Linked DNA regions of Pseudorhodoplanes sinuspersici. The protein of the gene in region 1 interacts with the protein of each later gene in a pairwise test. Links are inferred from orthologs where the notes say so. Each region holds a gene or a part of one and is shown in the gene's direction. Other genes may lie near its edges. The genes, in order: uvrA and uvrB.

What was found.
Region 2: the proteins of uvrA (region 1) and uvrB interact in binary tests that used the Escherichia coli proteins (3 or more experiments, as listed by UniProt). The link is inferred for Pseudorhodoplanes sinuspersici from one-to-one orthologs.

What each region holds. Positions count from the first base shown.
Region 1 is NZ_CP021112.1:4,551,706-4,555,481, reverse strand. The notes cover bases 18-3,478. They hold uvrA (excinuclease ABC subunit UvrA), read left to right. Parts: upstream 18-326; coding sequence 327-3,278; downstream 3,279-3,478. Other genes in these bases: CAK95_RS22205 (hypothetical protein), read right to left, coding at 3,349-3,478; CAK95_RS22215 (outer membrane protein), read left to right, coding at 18-86. In the rest of the region: more of CAK95_RS22215, read left to right, coding at 1-17; more of CAK95_RS22205, read right to left, coding at 3,479-3,776. UniProt on the Escherichia coli protein: The UvrABC repair system catalyzes the recognition and processing of DNA lesions. UvrA is an ATPase and a DNA-binding protein. A damage recognition complex composed of 2 UvrA and 2 UvrB subunits scans DNA for abnormalities.
Region 2 is NZ_CP021112.1:3,358,907-3,362,683, forward strand. Bases 157-3,618 are described here. They hold uvrB (excinuclease ABC subunit UvrB), read left to right. Parts: upstream 157-493; coding sequence 494-3,418; downstream 3,419-3,618. Other genes in these bases: CAK95_RS16295 (acetyltransferase domain-containing protein), read left to right, coding at 157-450. In the rest of the region: more of CAK95_RS16295, read left to right, coding at 1-156; CAK95_RS16305 (hypothetical protein), read left to right, coding at 3,623-3,777. UniProt on the Escherichia coli protein: The UvrABC repair system catalyzes the recognition and processing of DNA lesions. A damage recognition complex composed of 2 UvrA and 2 UvrB subunits scans DNA for abnormalities.

The sequences.
Region 1 (3,776 bases):
ACTCGGTCCACACGCTCAAAGCTGGACTGAATTACAAGTTCGACTGGGGCAAGACGCCGGTCTCGCCGGTTGTCGCACGATACTGATCCGCCTCGCAGCGGCACGACATTGCCAAAGGGCCGGCTTCACGCCGGCCCTTTTGTTTTTGACATGATCCCGGCCAGCCGGCGCCGCCCACTTGTCCCCAGATGGCAGCAGTGCGTCGGCGGGCACTAGCGCATTGCCGCCGTTCTTACTATGTTCGCATCTGTCCGCCCGCCTGCCTTCCGCGCGCCGGACCTCCGCCGCCCTGAATTAATGACCTCCAGGCCCGAAGATCCGGCTGCATGAACGACCTTTTCGACAAGAGCGCCAAATCCAAATCCTCTTTGGCCGCCGACCGCCGGTTCATTTCGATCCGCGGGGCGCGCGAGCACAATCTCAAGAATGTCGATGTCGACCTGCCGCGCGATTCGCTGGTGGTGTTCACCGGCCTGTCCGGCTCCGGCAAATCCTCGCTCGCATTCGACACGATCTATGCGGAAGGGCAGCGCCGCTACGTCGAGTCGCTGTCGGCCTATGCCCGGCAGTTCCTGGAGATGATGCAGAAGCCGGATGTCGACCAGATCGACGGCCTCTCGCCGGCCATCTCGATCGAGCAGAAGACCACCTCGAAGAACCCGCGTTCGACCGTCGGCACCGTCACCGAGATCTACGACTACATGCGCCTCCTCTGGGCGCGGGTCGGCGTGCCCTACTCGCCCGCCACCGGCCTGCCGATCGAAAGCCAGACGGTGTCGCAGATGGTCGATCGCGTGTTGGCGCTGCCAGAGGGCACCCGCCTCTACATCCTGGCGCCGGTCGTGCGCGACCGGAAGGGCGAATACAAGAAAGAGATCGCTGACTGGATGAAGCGCGGCTTCCAGCGGCTGAAGATCGACGGCCAATATTACGAGATCGCCAACGCGCCGGTGCTCGACAAGAAGTTCAAGCACAATATCGACGTGGTGGTGGACCGCATCGTGGTGCGATCCGACATCAAGCAGCGGCTCGCCGAAAGCTTCGAGACCGCGTTGCATCTCGCCGAAGGCATGGCGGTGGCGGAATTCGCCGATGGCGCCGCCGTCGAAGGCAAGCGGCTGAAGGGCGCGCATGCCGAAGAGCGTATGCTGTTCTCGGAGAAATTCGCCTGCCCGGTCTCCGGCTTCACCATTGCCGAAATCGAGCCACGTTTGTTTTCGTTCAACAATCCGTTCGGCGCCTGCCCGAAATGCGGCGGCCTCGGCGTCGAGCAGCATATCGATGCCGACCTCGTCATCCCCGACAAGGACGCAACGCTCCGCAAGGGCGCGATCGCGCCATGGGCGAAATCATCGTCACCCTATTACGTGCAGACACTGGAAGCGCTCGGCAAGCATTACAAGTTCACGCTCGACACCAAGTGGAAGGCGCTGGCCAAGAAGACTCAAGACGCGATCCTCTATGGCTCGGGCGACGACGAGATCAAGTTCACCTATGACGACGGCATGCGGTCCTACAACACCAAAAAGCCGTTCGAGGGCGTCATCACCAATCTGGAACGGCGCTTCCGCGAAACCGAAAGCGAATGGGCGCGTGAGGAGCTCGGCAAGTATTTCACCGACGTGCCGTGCGATGCCTGCAACGGCTATCGCCTGAAGCCGGAAGCGTTGTGCGTGAAGATCGGCGGCTTGCATATCGGCCAGGTCTCCGAGATGAGCATCAAGCGCGCGGCGGAATGGTTCAACGACATTCCCAAGCAACTGAACAAGCAGCAGACCGAAATCGCCGTCCGCATCCTGAAGGAGATCCGCGACCGCCTGCGCTTCCTGGTCGATGTCGGCCTCGAATATCTGACGCTCGCCAGAGCCTCCGGCACGCTCTCCGGCGGCGAAAGCCAGCGCATTCGTCTGGCTTCGCAGATCGGCTCGGGCCTCACCGGCGTTCTTTATGTGCTGGACGAGCCGAGTATCGGCCTGCATCAGCGCGACAATGCGCGCCTCCTTGAAACGCTGAAACGCCTGCGCGATCTCGGCAACACCGTGATCGTGGTCGAGCATGACGAGGACGCGATCCGCCTCGCCGATTATGTGCTCGATATCGGCCCCGGCGCCGGCCGGCATGGCGGCCGCATCGTCGCGCAGGGCACGCCGGATCAGATCATGAGCGACAAGCACTCGATCACCGGCAAATATCTGATCGGCGAATACGGCATTCCCGTTCCAGAGCGCCGCGCGCCGACGAAGCATCGCGCGCTCAAGGTCGTCAATGCGCGCGGCAACAACCTGAAAAACGTCACCGCCGAAATCCCGCTCGGCCTGTTCACCGCCGTCACCGGCGTCTCGGGCGGCGGCAAGTCGACCTTCCTGGTCGACACGCTCTACAAGTCGATCGCCCGCAAGCTGAACGGCGCGAGCGATGCCCCCGCCCCGCACGACAAGATCGAGGGCCTCGAACACATCGACAAGATCATCGACATCGACCAGTCGCCGATCGGCCGCACGCCGCGCTCGAACCCGGCGACCTATACCGGCGCCTTCACGCCGATCCGCGAATGGTTCGCCGGCCTCCCCGAAGCCAAAGCGCGCGGCTACGAGCCCGGCCGCTTCTCCTTCAACGTCAAGGGCGGCCGCTGCGAGGCCTGCCAGGGCGACGGCGTCATCAAGATCGAGATGCACTTCCTGCCCGACGTCTACGTCACCTGCGAGACCTGCAAGGGCAAGCGCTACAATCGCGAGACGCTCGACGTCACCTTCAAGAACAAGTCGATTGCCGACATTCTCGACATGACGGTCGATGAAGGCGCCGACTTCTTCAAGGCGGTGCCGAAGATCCGCGATATCCTGACCACGCTGCAGCGCGTCGGCCTCGGCTATATCCACATCGGCCAGCAGGCGACCACGCTGTCCGGCGGCGAGGCGCAGCGCATCAAGCTCGCCAAGGAATTGAGTAAGCGCGCCACCGGCCGCACGCTCTATATTCTCGACGAGCCGACCACCGGCCTGCATTTCCATGACGTGGCGAAGCTGCTCGACGTGCTGCACGAGCTGGTCGAGACCGGCAATTCGGTCGTGGTGATCGAGCACAATCTCGAAGTCATCAAGACCGCGGACTGGATCATCGATCTCGGCCCCGAAGGTGGCGACGGCGGCGGCGAGATCGTGGCGGCCGGCACGCCCGAAGACGTGGTGAAGGAAAAGCGCAGCTATACCGGGCAGTATCTCAAGCCGGTGCTGGCCAAGGGTGGCCCGAAGAGAAGGAAAGTTGAGGCGGCGGAGTGAGCGCTTTTGGTCGCATGGCTGATACCGAACTGGAAAAACTTATTTCCCCTCATGCGACCCCATCGGTATTTCACGATTTTTCCGCAAGACCGAATTGCGAAATTAGCTCCTGCAAACCGAACATTCGTATTTGGATCGGGTCTTCTTCTCGAGAATAATTTTGTAATTTCGAACGCAGCTCGGATAGTCGCCCTGTATTTCCGTCTATCACAATTGCCAGCAGAGATTTTGCACCCACGATCCCCTCTCTCTGCAATGCGACTTCCGCTGATTGAAGAAAGCTTCTCGCGTCTCGAATACGACGAAATACTTCTGCGTATCGATCAGAGAATATCTTAACCTCGACAATTACTACGCTCCCGTCCGGAGTGTATATAAGCCCGTCGATGTGCACACCTGACACAACCACTTCTCGTCTGATCGATCCTCCAAACTCTGATTGCAGCGCCTGAAAGACGAGACTTTCAGCGAGAAAAGCCTTACTTAACTGCTGCGAGC
Region 2 (3,777 bases), 1.2 Mb from region 1 along the record:
ATTTCGTATTTCGTCGATCCGGACGCTATCATCTGGTTCGGCATTCTGCATTGCATCGCGCTGTCGAGCGTGATCGGGCTCGCCTTCCTGCGTGCACCGCTGCCTGTGATTATTCTCGCAGCGATCGTCGTGCTGATCGGTCCGCTCTTTGCGACGCCGCTATTGAATGCGCCGATCCTCCTATGGCTCGGTCTTGGTACCGAGGCGCCGCCGTCGAACGACTATAATCCGCTGTTTCCGTGGTTCGGCTTCATGCTGATCGGCATCGCCGTCGCGCGCATCCTTGCGCCTTATGCGACGAAGGCGGTCTGGGCGCACTGGCAGCCTGTCGATGTTGCGGGGCGCGTGCTCGCCCTGGCCGGCCGGCACAGTTTGCTGATCTATCTGCTGCATCAGCCGATCCTGATGGGGGTCTTGTTTGGTGTGTCGCAATTGGCAGCAGCGGGCTGAACGGCCCTTTTCTCGCCACGCGACTCCACCCATATTGCGGGGCATGCCGAAATCGCCCGACAAGCCGAAAAAGCCCAAGGATTACGCGCGCCCGACCCGTTCCAAGGCGCACCGGCCGGACGCGCCGAAACATGATCCCGCGCTCGATGACCTGCTGAATCCGGCCATTTCCAAAGGCCGCGCCGGCATGGGGTCCGGCACCGGCAAGAGCCTGAATTTGCAGCCGCCGCCGGACAATTCCTTCGAGCGCCGCGCCGACCGCGCCGCGGAGCACACGGCGCGCACCTCGGCGCCGGGCGGGTTCAAGGAGAAGCCGCAATCCGGCTATGTCGCGCGCGCGCCCTATGACGCGCCGCCGGTCGCGGGCATCGATCCGGTGCTGGCGCGGGAACTCGGTCTCGAAACCGACGATGACGCGCCGCTGCCCGGCTCCAGCGTCGGCCAGCGGCGCGAGAAAAATGACGATGTTGTGGATCTCGGCCGCGGTGTCACCGGCGCCGCCGCCAGCAATGAGGCGCTGGAACATCTGCTGCGCGAGGGCCGCGCAGAATTCAACGCGCAGACCTGGACGCCGCATCGTCCGCCGCGGCCGGAAAAGTCGGAAGGCGGCCTGCGGCTCGAGATCAAAAGCGAGATGGAGCCGAAGGGCGACCAGCCGACCGCGATCAAGGAACTGGTCGAGGGCGCGAACCGCCATGAGCGCACGCAGGTGCTGCTCGGCGTCACCGGCTCCGGCAAGACCTATACGATGGCCAAGGTGATCGAGGCGACGCAGCGCCCGGCGCTGATCCTGGCGCCGAACAAGACGCTGGCGGCCCAGCTCTATGGCGAGTTCAAGAGCTTCTTTCCGGACAATGCCGTCGAGTATTTCGTTTCCTATTACGATTACTATCAGCCGGAAGCCTATATCCCGCGCACAGACACTTACATCGAGAAAGACTCGTCGATCAACGAGCAGATCGACCGTATGCGCCACTCGGCGACGCGCGCCTTGCTCGAACGCGATGACGTGATCATCGTCGCATCGGTGTCGTGCATCTACGGTATCGGTTCGGTGGAAACCTATTCGGCGATGACCTTCTCGCTGAAAAAGGGCGGCCGCATCGAACAGCGCCAGCTGATCGCCGATCTCGTCGCTCTGCAATACAAGCGCACGCCCGATTTCTCGCGCGGCACCTTCCGCGTGCGCGGCGACACCATCGAAATTTTCCCGGCGCATTATGAAGACCGCGCCTGGCGTGTGTCGCTGTTTGGCGACGAGATCGAGAAGATCGCCGAATTCGATCCGCTCACCGGCCGCGAGAGCGATGAGCTGAAATTCGTCAAGATCTACGCCAACTCGCACTATGTCACGCCGCGGCCGACGCTGATCCAGGCGATGAATTCGATTAAGGCGGAACTGAAATGGCGGCTCGATCAGCTCACCTCCGCCGGGCGTCTTCTTGAAGCGCAGCGGCTGGAGCAGCGCACCATCTTCGATCTGGAGATGATGGAAGCGACCGGCTCCTGTGCCGGCATCGAGAATTACTCGCGCTATCTCACCGGGCGTAAACCCGGCGAGCCGCCGCCCACGCTGTTCGAATATGTGCCGGACAATGCGCTGGTCTTCCTCGATGAAAGCCATGTCACGGTGCCGCAGATCGGCGCCATGTTCCGCGGCGACTTCCGCCGTAAGGCAACACTGGCCGAATATGGCTTCCGCTTGCCATCCTGCATGGACAACCGGCCGCTGCGGTTCGAGGAATGGGATGCGATGCGGCCGCAGACGGTCGCGGTGTCGGCGACGCCGGCGGGATGGGAGCTGGAGCAATCCGGCGGCGTATTCGCCGAGCAGGTCATTCGTCCGACCGGCCTGATCGATCCGCCGGTCGACATTCGTCCCGCGCGCACGCAGGTCGACGATCTCGTCGGCGAAGTGCGCGCCGTTGCCGCCAAGGGCTATCGCTCGCTGATCACCGTGCTGACCAAGCGCATGGCCGAGGACCTGACCGAATATCTGCACGAGCAGGGCATCCGCGTGCGCTACATGCATTCGGACATCGACACCATCGAGCGCATCGAGATCATCCGCGACCTGCGGCTCGGCGCGTTCGATGCGCTGGTCGGCATCAACCTGTTGCGCGAGGGTCTCGACATTCCCGAATGCGCGCTGGTGGCGATCCTCGATGCCGACAAGGAAGGTTTCCTGCGCAGTGAAACGTCGCTGATCCAGACCATCGGCCGTGCTGCGCGCAACGTCGACGGCCGCGTGATCCTCTATGCCGATCACGTCACCGGCTCGATGGAGCGAGCGATGGCGGAGACCAGCCGCCGGAGAGAGAAGCAGCAGGCCTACAATGCCGAGCACGGCATCACGCCGGCCTCGGTAAAGCGCAACATCGCCGACATTCTCGACAGCGTATACGAGCGCGATCACGTGCTGGTGGAAACCGGCGCCACGGGCATGACCGGCGAGGCGGCGACCATCGGCCACAATTTCGAAGCGGTGCTGGCCGATCTCGAGCATCGCATGCGCGAGGCAGCGAGCGATCTCGATTTCGAAGAGGCCGCGCGCCTGCGCGACGAGATCAAGCGTTTGCGCGCCACCGAGCTTGCGGTGACCGACAATCCGACGACGAAACGCTTACCCTCCCCTGGAGGGGGAGGGTCGTCCGCCAAAGCCCGCAAGGGCGACGGTGGACGGGGTGGGGTGAACGTGAGCCGCCCCCACAAACCCACCCTCGATGAAATGGGCGTCGCCTCCTATCACGAGGTGCTGCCGGATCGCTCGGGCAAGAAAGGCCAGCGCCCGATGCGCGAGGCGCCGCATTTCCCCGATCTCGACACCATGGGGCCGGGGACCGAATCCATTCCATTCCGCGAGGGCTCGTCCGACGATGCGCGCCGCGACAAGACGGGCCGGCGCTCATCACTCGGCAAGCCGGGTCAGCGCGGCGGGTGGACGAGCAAGAAGTTCAAGAAGAAATAAGCGGCAACGCGCTTCAGCGAAACGCAATATCTCCACCGTCATGCCCGGGTATTGCCGATCACAGCAGATCGTTTATGGGTAAGATCAACAGGCGAATATTCCCCTTGCGTCACGCGTAAAGTCGCAACCCGCACAGTGAGGGGGCAATGATGCATGGCTTTTTGGATTTTGGCTGTTCGTGATTTTTAGCCGTTTGAGATTTGAATGATGTCATCCATGATTCAACACATGGCCTTGCGAACCGCATTCTCATTCCTTCTGCTGCTCGGGATCGCCGCTCCGGCGCACGCGCAATCCGGCGACACCGCCATCATCGACCGGAAAGACATTCCGCCCGCCGTCACCGCGCAGGTGACGTG